Regions from separate parts of the Sporosarcina sp. G11-34 genome, predicted to be linked through region 1. Evidence: a T-box and tRNA genes for the amino acid it is inferred to sense, from the RefSeq annotation. Region 1 holds a T-box; the other holds one or more tRNA genes.
The links. A T-box is a leader RNA that pairs with one kind of tRNA and senses whether it is charged. The one in region 1 lies ahead of trpS (tryptophan--tRNA ligase), so its partner is inferred to be a tRNA-Trp.

Region 1 (7,481 bases):
GGTCGTTGTGACAATGATTTGAAATACGGTTCTAACACAACTTGATCTGCAGTTTTTTGGAAAAATTTAAATAACTGTATTTTTCCTTCCAAATGCTCTTTCGACTCACCTTCTGAAAATGAAGCGGAACAAGATGCGTCACTTTTGTGGGCAAAGTGCGGGATGACAATGTCTCCCACTTTTAACTGTACTTGTTTCCCGCATTGTGGACAGTAAAAGTTTGAAGATAAACGCCACTCTTTAAGCTCTTTCCTTTTCATTTCACGGTTTAAGACAATAAGTTGACCATCCGAAGTTTTCGCTGTTAATATAGCACTTCCCTCCTCTTATTCCAATTTTACGAATAGTCAGTACATATTGCAAATAATAAGTTGAACTAGTGAATGTAAACTTCAGGTATTTTAATAGAAACGCTTTATTTTAATCTATATAAGCTGAACTAAAGAATGTGACACCTAGTTGATTGAAGTGGAGAGCGGCGACTCTAGCGAGAACGCAAGAGATCCGAGACCCTGGACAAAGCGAAAGCGAAGGAAGCGGCTCGGTCCTTTCCCACGGAAAGCGTCCGCTCGGAACGGAAATCAACAGCTCGATAAAGCGATCACCATTGGACTTTTTTAGGTTAGAATCTTTAATTCAACCTATACATAAAGCATATCTTTGAAAAACAAAACAAAAAACACAACTAGCTAGAAAGATAGTTGCGTTTTTTCATTGAATTTACTTTACGTTCTAAAAGTATTTGTCGATTTGTTTAAATACATCCGAGTCCATTATAACTTTACCGTATTCCTCAAGTCGATGGATCGTTACATTGGATGGTGTCGCAAACTCTGTCAGTACATTGAAATAGTCTGTTTTACGATTATCATCCATCACTTCCGAATCGTAAACAACATGCAAGTAATATTTACCTTCAAATAAGTAAAGTGATGTCTTCACATCGTATCCTTGTACCCGACTTGAAAGTAAAATAAGATCATCGAATTCCTTGAAACAAAAAGCGCTATCAAGCCACTCACGTGCTCCATTTAACCCATCCGAAAGCGTATCTTCGTCAGTAAAAATTTCAATATCGGGCTGAAACTTACTACTTTGGTCCGAATTCGTAAATGGAGATTCACTTATTTGTCCGTCTTCTCCTTCTGAAGCCCGCGTTACTGTAACCTCTATTCCGTCACTCATCGCATGGACTTGAATCCATAATGGACCCTCTACTTCAAATTCGGACTCTTCGTTGATTTCATCCATCATTTCCCAAAATAGTTCTTCGCTTTTATCACGATTATACCAAACTTCTTCTCGGGTAAATCCACGATCTTCGATATCTTTATATGATAAAAAAAACTTAACTGTATTTTCATTGATTCGTTCGATTTCCATCTCTTAATCTCTCCCTTCCCACAGAACAGGTTCAAACCCGCTCATTCTAATGATATGCAACTAATCTGCAATGCCTTATACTTAATATATGACCGCTCCGCAAGATATGAAAGGGTTTCGCCTTAGAACGATGACTTTTGATAATATTAGCATTGTAGATAACATTCGACAGGAATGCAAGAGAAAAAAAAAAGCTGACAGGTTAACGGCATTTTTCAATGTCATACCTACCAACTTTTTAAAACAATCTTATTAGTTCACCATACGCCTTGCTTCAAGTAGCTGGTAAGCCCTAACTTTTCTAGGAAGGAAACGCCTAATCTCATCCTCATTGTAACCGACCTGCAGCCTTTTCTCATCTAGAATAATTGGTCTTCTAAGCAGTCCCGGGTGTTCTTGAATAAGTTCGTATAGTCTTTTCAATGGAAGACTTTCTACGTCCACATTTAGCTTTTGGAATATTTTCGATCTTGTTGAAATAATTTCATCCGTGCCGTCTTCTGTCATTCGCAGGATTTCTTTTATCTCATCGATATTTAAAGGTTCCGAAAAAATATTACGTTCTGTATATGGAATCTCATGCTCCTCGAGCCATGCTTTTGCTTTTCTACATGATGTACAACTTGGTGATGTAAATAATGTGACCATCATACACTGACACTTCCTTTCAAATTTGCTAAGTCCAACTTTTTAATTTATAATGAAGTTCAATTTATAATTATTGTAAACTGTGCTGTTCTATTTACATTATACACATATTCATTAACGATGAATACAGTTTTTAAGAAATAGTCAAGTAATAAATATATACCGTCACAATTTCTTAACATAATTGACTTTTCAACGTGCTAAAAGTTGCTTTATTCCTCTTCCTTACTGTTATACCCGCTACGGCGTGTAATTAAACATCCATTTAATTTTAATTTCACATTCTCAATTGAAGCATTTGTATTGAAAAACGTTCTTCTAGTTAATAATACGTTTCAACCTACCTAAAGGTTTCAATAAAAAGAGAAAATTTGAGAAACGTCATTAACATTCCTCATTTTTTCTTATTGCTTATAATTAACACCTGTTGAGTATCTATTCCCTGCATTCCAAAGAAGATACTCATCGATGCCATTATCTTTTAATCCTTTAATCTGCGCTTCAACTTCTGCTTTTCCGTACTGAAGATAATTTCCCTCACCAAGCCATGACGCACTAAAGTCTTGGATCCAAGGTCTAGAAATCGGCTTATTTTTAAGCGTTCCTAATACTTCATTTTCAACTTTTGCATATTCTGCCACCAAGCGGTATGGCTCTAAATCTGGTTTGTCAATGCCAAAGTAAGACGTCCAATGACTCGGATAAATCATCGAGGAAATAACATCCACATTTTCTGATATTCTTGAAAAGTTTTGGCCAATTCCCGGTGCTTCAGTTAATGTCGCTGCATAGCCAAAAATATCTACAGACACTTTTGTACCGTATGGTTTTAACTGCTCCCGTACGTATTCAACAAAATCTGTAATTGCTTCCACACGGCGTTGAACCGGATCAAGTTCAGATTCCCCGTATGTTTCAAATTCGTATTTTAACGTTTCATGTCTCTTTTCAAAACCTTCTGGAAAACGGACATAATCAAACTGAATTTCTTGAAAGCCCATTTTCGCGGCTTCAATTGCAATTTGAACATTATGATCCCAAACTTCTTTTAAGAACGGGTTAACAAAGGATTCCCCGCGCCCGTTTTTCCATACATTTTTTCCATCCATAAACGAAAGATCCGGACGTTTTTCTGCAAGTACGCTGTCTTTAAAAACAACAATTCTTCCTATTGGATAAATTTGTTTCTTTTCAAGCACCTTAAGCATTGCCCACGGGTCTTGAATATATGGTTTTCCAATATCAAGTGCTATTAACTCAGAATCTTTTCTAGGCTCGTACGTAAGATACCCAAAATCATCTTTAATATCAATGACCATTGCATTTAGATCTGTCGTGTCCAGTAATCCGACAAGGCTATCAAAACGCGCCCCACCTGCCGAATGTCCAGTTACATATATACCTCGTACTGCGTCTGGATATTCAAATGTCAAACCTGAATCATATGCAAATAATTTTGAGGATGCAACTGTTTTACTACTAATTTTTTCAAAACCATAGGTCCGGTCCGCAAATTTTTCAACTTTGTTTTTCTCGGTAGCCAGTACTGTCGTAGGCATTATAATTACAAGTGCAAGTATAAGTGCTGTCGTCCACTTCATTAAGTCCATAAACTACAACATTCCCTTCTATATCTACAATCTTAGCAAGTAAATAGATGAAATGGAAGAAAAACTTCGGGCCTTTCCTGTTGCATACTCCTTCACTAAGGATTATAATACATGAAATATTACAATTGATTGGCGTTGAAGGAAATAGTATTTCTGTATTGGTTTCTCAGAGAGTCTGTGGATGGTGTAAACAGATAACCAAACAGAAGGAATTGGGTTCCCGAGCCTGACAGGTGAACATCCTCGATTAGTTCTTAGTAGTCTGTCACGTCTTGCCCGCGTTAAGGGATTAAAAGAGTGGCCTTCGGGCAATTCGGGTGGTACCGCGGATGATATAGATCAGCCGTCCCTAGTTATTGGGGACGACTGATCTTTTTTTGATGCTAAAAATTTTAGGGGGAATTTACTATGACAACCATTTTTTCAGGTGTTCAGCCAACAGGTACAGTTACAATAGGAAACTATATTGGAGCGTTTCGTCAATTTACAGAATTACAACATGAATCCGATTGTCTGTTTTGTATTGTCGATCAACACGCAATTACCGTTCAACAAGACCCGGAGGAGCTAAGAAGAACAATCCGTTCACTTGCCGCGTTATATGTTGCAAGCGGTATTGATCCCGAAAAAGCAGTATTGTTCATTCAATCAGAGGTGCCTGCACATGCGCAAGCTGCTTGGATTATGCAGAGCATTTCATATATTGGAGAACTTGAACGAATGACACAGTTCAAAGACAAGTCGAGTGGACAAGAAGGCATATCCGTAGCTCTTCTCACATATCCGCCACTAATGGCAGCCGACATTTTACTTTATAATACAAATATCGTCCCTGTTGGTGATGACCAAACTCAACATCTTGAGTTAACTCGAGTTCTCGCAGAAAGATTCAACAGAAGATACGGGGAAGTATTTACAATGCCCGAAATCCGAATTCCCAAAAATGGAGCCCGTATAAAATCACTACAAGACCCAATGAAAAAGATGAGTAAATCAGATCCAAATAAAAAAGCGACTATTTCACTTCTTGACACACCGAAAGAAATCGAAAAGAAGGTAAAAAGTGCAGTTACCGATTCAGAAGGTATTGTAAAATACGATGTAGAAAACAAACCCGGCGTCTCCAACTTGCTTACAATTGAATCAGCAATGAGCGGCGAATCCATCGATTCCCTTGTGGCCAAGTATGAAGGTCAAGGTTACGGCGCATTTAAAGCAGGCGTCGCTGAGTCAATTATCAATCATTTGTCGCCGATTCAAGAAAAGTATTATGAACTTCTTGAATCCCCCGTCTTAGATGAAATCCTTGACAAAGGCGCTGAAAAAGCGAACTCAATCGCTTCTGTCACTCTTCAAAAAATGGAGCGCGCGATGGGGCTCGGTAGGCAACGGTAATGATTAATGTCAATGCAGAAACAACAAATAATATAAAATCAGGCGTTCGCAAAATATAATAAATTATTTGGTTCCAGTTATAGCCAAGTGATCTATAATTAAAATAAAAAATCATATGGGAAATCGTCATGACTAACAGACCATAACTTATAAGAAAAAGAAAGAAGCGTGTAATCGCACATCATCCTTATCGTTTTCTTTCATCATATGAACAAGCCCCCTTCATTTAGACGAAGGGGGCTTGTTTTCATATACAGGTTCAAAGAACCCTTTTCATTTATATTTTTTTGAATACAAGTGTTGCGTTATGACCGCCAAAACCGAGTGAATTACTCATTGCATATTCGATGTCTGCTTTACGCGCAACATTCGGTACACAATCAATATCACATTCCGGATCCGCATTCTCATAATTTGTTGTTGGTGGCAAAATACCTTCTTGCAATGCTTTCACAGTAAAGATTGCCTCAATTCCGCCAGCTGCTCCTAGGAGGTGACCAGTCATCGATTTAGTCGAGCTCATTGCAAGTTTGTATGCATGTTCTCCGAATACCTTCTTCGCCGCCATCGTCTCAAAGAGGTCGTTATACGGCGTGCTCGTTCCGTGCGCATTAATATAACCGATTTGGTCCGGAGTAATTCCACCTTGGTCAATTGCTTGTTGCATTGACCGAGCAGCTCCCTCGCCTTCAGGAGCCGGCGCAGTAATATGATGTGCATCTCCTGTTGAACCGTAACCAATTAGTTCAGCATAGATTTTTGCACCACGTGCGATTGCGTGTTCATATTCCTCAAGAATTAAAATTCCTGCCCCTTCACCAATTACAAAACCATCCCGCTCGGCATCGAAAGGACGTGATGCATTTTCAGGGTCCGGATTCAATGAAAGTGCCGTGTTCGCACAAAATCCCGCGACAGCCATCGTTGTAATTGGTGCTTCCGCGCCGCCTGTAATCATCACGTCTGCATCACCCCGACGAATAACTTCAAATGCATCTCCGATAGAGTTTGTTCCAGATGCACAAGCAGTTACTGTACACGAGTTAACTCCCTTTGCACCAAAATGAATACTCACTTGACCAGAAGCCATATCAGGAATCATCATTGGTACGAAAAATGGACTTACCCGGCGATAGCCGCGTTCTTGAAATATTTTGAACTGCTGCTCATGTGTTTCCATTCCACCGATTCCCGAGCCTATCCAAACGCCTGTACGAGGCTTAAGATCGTCATCAAGTTCAAGGTCCGCATCTTTCATCGCCATGATGGAAGCAGCAAGAGCATAATGTGTAAATCGATCCATTTTACGTGCATCTTTGCGAGAAATATAATCCTCTATATTAAAATCTTTAACTTCTGCTGCAACCTTCACCGGAAACTGTTCACTGTCGAGCCTTGTAAGTGGACCAACACCAGATTTTCCGTTAATAACCGATTCCCATGATTCTTCAGCAGAATTACCAACAGGAGAAATTGCACCAATACCAGTTACAACTACACGTCTTTTTGTCATTCAAAGTACTTCCCTTCTGTATCTACGTTAATAAATAAATTACCTGCCCCATTTAATGCACAGGGCACCCCATGTTAAGCCGCCGCCAAATCCGACAAGTACAATTACGTCATCGTCTTTTACCTTACCTTCTGCAACATCGTCAAAAAGTGAAATCGGAATAGATGCAGAAGAAGTATTTCCATACTTATGGACCGTCTTCGACATTTTCTCAACTGGTAAATCAAGTCGTTGACGGGCTGACTCCATAATTCTAATATTTGCTTGGTGTGGAATAAGGAAGTCAACATCCTCTTTCGTAAGGCCTGCTTTTTCAATGACATTGATTGCCGATTGTCCCATTTGGCGAACTGCAAATTTAAATACTTCTCGCCCATTCATAATAAGTTTTTCATCTTGGTAAAGATATTTCCCACCCGAACCATCTGCGCCTAGCTCAAATGACAAAACGCCTCGACCTTCGCTGACTTTACCAATAACCGCGGCACCGGCACCATCGCCGAAAAGAACAGCCGTATTACGGTCTTCCCAATCCGTTATTTTAGATAACTTTTCCACTCCAACGACGAGAACATAATCATAAGTTCCCGACTCTACAAATTGTTTTGCCGTGACGATACCATACATATACCCAGAGCATGCAGCTGAAATATCCATTGCCGCAGCATTTTTTGCACCTAATTGATCCTGTATCATCGCTGAAACCGACGGGAATGGTTGATCCGGAGTGACCGTTGCAACAAGTATTAATCCAATTTCCTCCGGCTTAATGCCAGCATCTTTAATCGCATCCGCTGCTGCATTGTATGCCATATGTGAGCTGTCTATAGAATCATCTGCTATACGTCGCTCTTGTATACCTGTCATTGTTCGAATCCATTCATCCGATGTATCCATTCGCTTTTCTAAATCCGCGTTCGTTAATATATGTG
Region 2 (7,481 bases), on a different contig from region 1:
GGTCGTAGGTTCGAATCCTACCTGCGGAGCCAATTGGAGAGCTGTCCGAGTGGCCGAAGGAGCACGATTGGAAATCGTGTAGGCGGTTTACGCTGTCTCAAGGGTTCAAATCCCTTGCTCTCCGCCAGATTTACTTCTATACATACTTTTTTTAGTAAGGCCCCTTGGTCAAGCGGTTAAGACACCGCCCTTTCACGGCGGTATCACGGGTTCGAATCCCGTAGGGGTCACCATTTATTTACCCAGGAGGATTAGCTCAGCTGGGAGAGCACCTGCCTTACAAGCAGGGGGTCGGCGGTTCGAGCCCGTCATCCTCCACCAAGTTTTTTAAAACATGTACTCTGTGTTTTAAAGAAACATCATCTAATAACACTCTTAGAGATACTAAAAACACATAAAGTAAGCTATATAATATTGTCGCGGGGTGGAGCAGTGGTAGCTCGTCGGGCTCATAATCCGAAGGTCGCAGGTTCAAATCCTGCCCCCGCAACCAATTTCAAAATATAATAAAATAACTATGATAATATTGTCGCGGGGTGGAGCAGTGGTAGCTCGTCGGGCTCATAATCCGAAGGTCACAGGTTCAAATCCTGTCCCCGCAACCAAAAAGGTCCCGTGGTGTAGCGGTTAACATGCCTGCCTGTCACGCAGGAGATCGCGGGTTCGATTCCCGTCGGGACCGCCATTTTTATTAAACTTATGATTTGAGTTAGATTGAGAACTTCTCAATCGACCCAAATTGACAGTGGCTCAGTAGCTCAGTCGGTAGAGCAAAGGACTGAAAATCCTTGTGTCGGCGGTTCGATTCCGTCCTGAGCCACCATTACAATTTTATTTTACTAGTATGTAAATACTTTGGTGGGGTAGCGAAGTGGCTAAACGCGGCGGACTGTAAATCCGCTCCCTCTGGGTTCGGCAGTTCGAATCTGCCCCCCACCACCATTTTTCTTCAAAGAATTATCAGCACGTATTTCATGTTGGAAACAACATAACAAATGTTTCAAAGTAATATTGTTATTCTAGGGGTATAGTTCAATGGTAGAATAAAGGTCTCCAACACCTTCGATGTGGGTTCGAATCCTACTACCCCTGTTATTTTTATTGTAATTTATTGTGGCGGCTGTGGCGAAGTGGTTAACGCATCGGATTGTGATTCCGACACTCGGGGGTTCAATTCCCCTCAGCCGCCCCATTTTTTCTAAATATTATATTACGGCGGCTGTGGCGAAGTGGTTAACGCATCGGATTGTGATTCCGACATTCGGGGGTTCAATTCCCCTCAGCCGCCCCATTTATATTTTTGGGGTATAGCCAAGCGGTAAGGCATCGGACTTTGACTCCGTCACTCGTTGGTTCGAATCCAGCTACCCCAGTTGTTTTTGCGGAAGTAGTTCAGTGGTAGAATACGACCTTGCCAAGGTCGGGGTCGCGGGTTCGAATCCCGTCTTCCGCTCCATTTTCTTTAGGCGGCATAGCCAAGCGGTAAGGCAAGGGTCTGCAACACCCTTATCACCGGTTCGATTCCGGTTGCCGCCTCCATTAATTTTCTTATTACGAATATAAATAAATATATATCTTTCGCCCGAGTGGTGGAATGGCAGACACGTCGCACTCAAAATGCGATGCCGCAAGGCGTGCCGGTTCAAGTCCGGCCTCGGGTATCAATAGTTCTTATACTTTTAAGTTAAATAAGTCCTAAAACATCTACAAATGTTGAAATAACAACATTTGTAGATGTTTTTTTATTTGGTTCTATAATATTTGTTGGGGTATTGATACAACTCGTGCATATAAATCTTAACATGAATATTCCAGGATTAAAAGATGTAATCATTGAAAATATTGAGGAAGTTGGCGATTGGACTTTTCTTTATGTATCGCTTCATAAGAAGCCACATACTTGTCCAGACTGTGGCCCAAATCCTTTAGGTAAGTTCTTTGCAAAGCCCCAAGTCTGTTCTAGTAAGTACCACAATCTGACCAAAACCCATACCTGTAGATAGAGCAAGTAAAACAATACGTAGTAGTCTAAACCCTTATCTAAACGGCTGACAAGCTCGTTAAATAGCTAAGGTCTTTCTCTTATGATTGCTTCGCTTGAATATTCCACGTTAAAGTAACTTTCCTTGTAAAGTCAAAGTGAATAATCATGTCTTCTACTGCATTACGTATACAAGACCTACAATGATAATTTAATTCCTCCACTGTTTCTTTACTTCGAGTGCTGCCCTAGTAATTAATAAATGCTTGATAATCTTGCCGAGTGATTTTTGGCAGGGGGATATCTTTAAAGTACGCTTCTACTATTTCTAGAGATCGCCCATAATGATATTTTGTTTGACCTTTATATTCATTTTACATAAATCTATCCACTTCTTGAAGTACCCAGCAAAAGGTTGCTCCAAGAAGTTAACTAGAATTCCTTTCCATAAACTTGTTTCAACTTCTACTACTCCCAGAAAGAAGTAGCAAAATCTATGTCGACTCGTCGAATTACTTAATCACGTATGCGAAACTAGTGCAGCTAAATAAGAAAGTTACAGAAATTTTAATATACTGGGTTATTCTTAAATTAAATGTATAGTAAAATAACTATTAATATGGTAAAATTAGTTAGATAATAAAATTAATTAACTAAGTGGAACGAGTACATAATAACGTTATTTATTTTATTAAAAAATCAAAAGACAATTGCAGTTAAATTGACTAATTGGAAACATATTCTGTGATTAATACAAGGCGAGAAGGGGTTAGGTTAATGGGTGGTAATGTTAATAATAAAATAATTTTTATCTTTGGAGCATTAGGAGGCTTACTCTATGGATTTGACATGGGCGTTATTTCAGGGGCATTGTTGTTTATTAAAAATGATATTCCTCTAACAACCTTCACTGAGGGGTTGGTAGTGAGTTCCATGCTATTCGGTGCGATTATTGGTGCAGGATTTAGTGGTCCTTTATCCGATAAATTCGGACGACGTAAGATGGTGTTCATGATATCTATTATCTTTGTAATTGGTTCAATTGCCCTGGCGCTTGCTCCAAATATGGAAATGCTTGTTATCGGCCGATTCATTATTGGTTTGGCTGTCGGGGGGTCAACTGCAATTGTACCAGTATACTTAGCTGAAATGGCGCCAACAGATCAGCGTGGGTCACTTGGTTCACTAAACCAGTTGATGATTACGGTTGGTATTCTTTCCTCTTACCTAGTGAACTACGCTTTCGCAGATGCGGAAGCATGGCGGTGGATGGTAGGTTTAGCTGTTGTTCCTTCATTTATTATGATGATTGGTGTGCTATTTATGCCAGAAAGTCCAAGATGGCTATTGGAGAACCGTAGTGAAAAGGAAGCACGTAAAGTAATGAGGTTAACCAGAAAACCTGAGGATATTGATAAAGAAATTCAGGAAATGATTGAGATTAATAAAATGTCGGAAAGCGCATGGAGTGTGTTGAAATCTGCATGGTTGCGCCCAACGCTCGTAATTGGTTGTGGATTTGCTTTATTACAGCAGATTATCGGTATCAATGCGATTATTTACTATACACCATCAATCTTAAGTGAAGCGGGATTAGGTAGTTCGGCTGCCATTCTTGGCACGGTGGGTATTGGTATAGTAAACGTGGTTGTAACAATCTTTGCAATCATGATTATTGATAAAGTTGATCGTAAAAAGTTATTGGTTATCGGAAATATTGGTATGGTTGCTTCCTTACTGACTATGTCAGCGCTGATTTGGACAGTTGGATTAGATACAAGTTTTGGGGCATGGATTATTGTGGGGTGCCTAAGTATGTTTATTGTATTCTTTGCATTTACTTGGGGACCAGTTTTATGGGTCATGCTTCCAGAATTATTCCCAATGCGTGCTCGTGGAGCAGCAACAGGTATCGCAGCACTCTCGTTATCAGTTGGTAGCTTGCTTGTAGCCCAGTTATTCCCAATGATGTCAAAGGCATTCGGAATTGGGCAGGTATTCTTGATCTTTGCTGCAATTGGTATCGTAGCCATGATATTTGTTATCAAATACCTACCTGAAACCCGTGGAAGAAGTCTTGAGGAAATTGAAGTAGATTTACGTAGACGGGCATCGGCCAAAGGAGTTTAGCTCGTAAAAGACATAGTTAAAAATTGAAAGTATATCTAAATGGCCTTAGCCCCAGATTTAATTGGGCTAAGGCCATTTAATTATTCTCCCCTGACATGGCAAGTAGTGCTACTATAGGAAAATGATACAACCATAATATTCTTTATCCTGTTCATTCTTATTAGGAGCGGTACGTCATTATTATTTTAAAAAGAGCTCCAGTGCAGCACCGGCGCTCAGTAATTACTATAATTATTCCCATGTGTTAAGCTAGCCGTATAGAACCTTCCTGATATAATTAATAAATAGGCGCTTACCCGACATGAATAATAAAGTCCGAAGTTTACAAAGGAATTTAAAGTAAGGGCTAGAGCTAGAATGATGACCAGATATTGGTGAGCAATAGGCAATGTTTTCTTTAATGAACGGGACGGGTCTAAATTATAAATAGAGGAGTGAATTTAATGGGGTTTCGGCATGGACCAGGATCACAACACATGATGGGCTATGGAAATTACGGTTTCTTTTGGATTGTGATTACAGTCGTTCTTCTGTTAATCATTTTTGTGTTAGTTTATAAACTATTTAAAAATAATAAAGGTTTACCAATGGAAATTGAAAAGAGTAATAAGGCACTAAATATTTTAAAGGAAAGATATGCCGGAGGTGAACTGACCGACGAAGAATTCACACGGAAAAAAGATTTATTGGACAAAAACAACTAAAATAATACAGATAGGTAGTGAAAAAAGTGGGATTCAAGAGAATTTCAATACTAGTATTTATTATGGCTTTATTGGTAGGATGTAGCAGTGGAAATAATGAAACAGAGTATGGCAACACAACAGACATTAAGAAATTAGTTAACGATTATACGGTGGGCAACGTAGAAGCTGCATCCGCATCAATTACATCTTCTGAACTTATCGTGACAGATGAAAATGAAGAAGTAACAACATACGAGCTTGAGGGCGAAGAATTCTTTGTATCGATTGCTCCGTTTATCAAACAAACACATCCATGTGATATTCATAGTTTAACTGGGTGTCAGGGCGAGCTTGTTCAAGAAGATTTTAATGTGCATATAGAAGATTCAAAAGGCAACATTATTCTTGATGAAAAGAAACGAACAGAAGCTAATGGATTTATCGATTTATGGCTACCCCGTGATGAGACTTTTAATGTGATTATCACACAGGGTGATAAAGAATCAACATCCAAAATTTCGACGTTTGATGGCGATAACACTTGTATCACAACTATGCAATTAGGATGAGAAAATAAATTTTACACAAGTACTAGAAAAGCAGATGGTTATGGGCTACGAGAATATATCATTGAACTTAAAGGCCGGGAATTAGTATGGGGAAGGGGTTCGGGATAATACTATCCCGATCTCCTTTTCCCTTTTATAGAGTATGCTAGGGGAGTTAGATGTAAAAATAGGATATAATTTTGGAGGTTGAGTACATATTGAAACGTATAAGTTCGGTCGAAGCTTGGCGGGAGTTATTGGAAAAGTCGAATGAACAACCTTTTCTTCTATTTAAATTCAGTATGACATGTGTAAGTAGCTTGTCTGCTAAGAAGGAATTGCAATCACTTGAAACGGAACTACCTATATATATGGTCGTTGTGCAAATGGATAGACCTGTTTCAAATGTGATTGAAACAGATTTAGGTGTAAAACATGAATCGCCTCAGCTATTAATTTTGAAAGACGGAAAAGGAATTTGGCAAGCTACTCACTATAAAATCAAGAAAAAACTTTTACAAGATGCAATTAATACCTACATTTAATGAACAGGATTCTATAGGCTAAATTATGTTCAAATAAAATTTACCAACATCAAAAATAATTCAACCAAAAAAATCGCTCCTAACCGTCGAAACGGAAGGAGCGATTTTCATAGAGGGAGACCAGATGAAGCTACTAAGTGTTTTTATACAATTGCCATGTATGGTTATTAGTAATCGGTCACAAAATAAATGGTAATAGGTCATTGGTTTACCAGCATTTATATATGATTGGTCCCCACTCTACGCCTTGGTGAGGAGTCTCACCTAACCAAGGGGTTAAAAATACTGACTATCATCAAAGGCTAGTGTGACCGAATAGTTTTTAGCATTAATCAAATTAGATAATCGGTGTGCATCCTTTTCAGCTTGTAAGGATTTGACACGATATTGTTCGGGATCAAATAGTGCAACCTGATAGACAGTTGTGTTGTCTGCATAGCCGTATTGGATCTCTTCTTTTTCGGCAGTTGAGAGCTCTTTATAAAAATGAGCTTTTGCTCGAAGTTGAGTTGCCAGTTCAATCGCTTCGACAATAGGAAGTTTTTGATTTTGGAATTCAATTTCATTGTCGATATTTGCACGATACATGAGGCGGTCCAGTACACGATTATCTAAGCGTACGCCGTCTAATTCCATATCTACGACTTCAAGTGTGCGCGTACCTCTAACCGGTGACATTCCCTTTTCAACTGTGGCGAAGGCAACTCGGCGCATTTCTTCTTCAAGTTCGTGAATCCGTGTTCTTAATATGCTTTTTAATTTAACAGCTTCTGCCAGTGTTATGTTAGCCATCTATTAATTCCCTCCAACGAAAAAGATATTAGTTTACTTTAATAGAAACCATCTCGTTATTCAAGACATATGAGTGAACGTCCCCACCGCTTACATTAGTAAACATATTGCCGGCCGCTGTTGTTAATTCAAGCGCTTCGTCAGCATCAAGTGATGGGCGTAGGAAGAACACTTGAAATATATTAGCCGTTTCCTCTGTCACTGCGGTGCGTGTAGAATCGATGTATGGACTTCCAAAAGGACCTGTTTCATCTGAAAGGACAAGCATGTTTTTTAATGAATTAAAACGACCATTTAGCCCATCGTAGCCTGTATCTTCGTTTCCAAGGCTGAGCGTAACGTTACCATTAAGCTTGTCTGCGTCGTAAATACCAATGGGCATTTCATATTGCAGTGAAAAAAAGCTATTTAGATCCACCGCTAAGTGATAGGGTTCTAAGTAGTTTAGCTTTTTAATTCGGCGCATGAGTGCTTCTAGGGAGTGACGATGGCGACTTGGGTCTGAACCGAAGGCTTTCCAAACATCTCGCCATTCCTTAACACCTGGAAAATCGGTAAGTGGTTTATCCGCAAGATCGAAATAAAGGTATTCCTGAAATAATTGTAAACGTCCTTTAATCATTTGAGGCGATTCTGAGACGATAGTTTTGGTATAATGGTTTATACCCAATTTTAAGTTGGGAACTGTTTCAAAAAGTACTGGATCCATTTCAAATTTCACTGTCATCATCCTTTGCATAATATTACTTCATTTTAACATAGAGAAAGGTGATTCTGTATGAACACAATCGAATTACAA

Region 2: it encodes a tRNA-Trp, which carries the amino acid that the T-box ahead of trpS (tryptophan--tRNA ligase) is inferred to sense. The anticodon was not compared.

Annotation. Positions count from the first base shown of each region.
Region 1 covers NZ_JAHNZW010000006.1:263,515-270,995, forward strand. The annotation lists gene KSU66_RS10875 (competence protein CoiA) at 1-260, opposite strand, end outside; gene mecA (adaptor protein MecA) at 733-1,383, opposite strand; gene spxA (transcriptional regulator SpxA) at 1,636-2,031, opposite strand; gene KSU66_RS10890 (putative glycoside hydrolase) at 2,436-3,632, opposite strand; T-box leader at 3,768-3,995, shown strand; gene trpS (tryptophan--tRNA ligase) at 4,050-5,036, shown strand; gene fabF (beta-ketoacyl-ACP synthase II) at 5,314-6,549, opposite strand; gene KSU66_RS10905 (beta-ketoacyl-ACP synthase III) at 6,589-7,481, opposite strand, start outside.
Region 2 covers NZ_JAHNZW010000012.1:96,347-103,827, reverse strand. The annotation lists tRNA gene KSU66_RS16470 (tRNA-Asn) at 1-32, shown strand, start outside; tRNA gene KSU66_RS16465 (tRNA-Ser) at 36-127, shown strand; tRNA gene KSU66_RS16460 (tRNA-Glu) at 159-233, shown strand; tRNA gene KSU66_RS16455 (tRNA-Val) at 246-321, shown strand; tRNA gene KSU66_RS16450 (tRNA-Met) at 419-493, shown strand; tRNA gene KSU66_RS16445 (tRNA-Met) at 531-605, shown strand; tRNA gene KSU66_RS16440 (tRNA-Asp) at 610-685, shown strand; tRNA gene KSU66_RS16435 (tRNA-Phe) at 748-823, shown strand; tRNA gene KSU66_RS16430 (tRNA-Tyr) at 858-942, shown strand; tRNA gene KSU66_RS16425 (tRNA-Trp) at 1,022-1,092, shown strand; tRNA gene KSU66_RS16420 (tRNA-His) at 1,117-1,192, shown strand; tRNA gene KSU66_RS16415 (tRNA-His) at 1,216-1,291, shown strand; tRNA gene KSU66_RS16410 (tRNA-Gln) at 1,302-1,373, shown strand; tRNA gene KSU66_RS16405 (tRNA-Gly) at 1,382-1,456, shown strand; tRNA gene KSU66_RS16400 (tRNA-Cys) at 1,466-1,539, shown strand; tRNA gene KSU66_RS16395 (tRNA-Leu) at 1,581-1,661, shown strand; gene KSU66_RS16390 (sugar porter family MFS transporter) at 2,759-4,111, shown strand; gene KSU66_RS16385 (SHOCT domain-containing protein) at 4,555-4,815, shown strand; gene KSU66_RS16380 (CueP family metal-binding protein) at 4,878-5,366, shown strand; gene ytxJ (bacillithiol system redox-active protein YtxJ) at 5,564-5,890, shown strand; gene KSU66_RS16370 (hypothetical protein) at 6,167-6,682, opposite strand; gene KSU66_RS16365 (B3/B4 domain-containing protein) at 6,711-7,403, opposite strand; gene queG (tRNA epoxyqueuosine(34) reductase QueG) at 7,461-7,481, shown strand, end outside.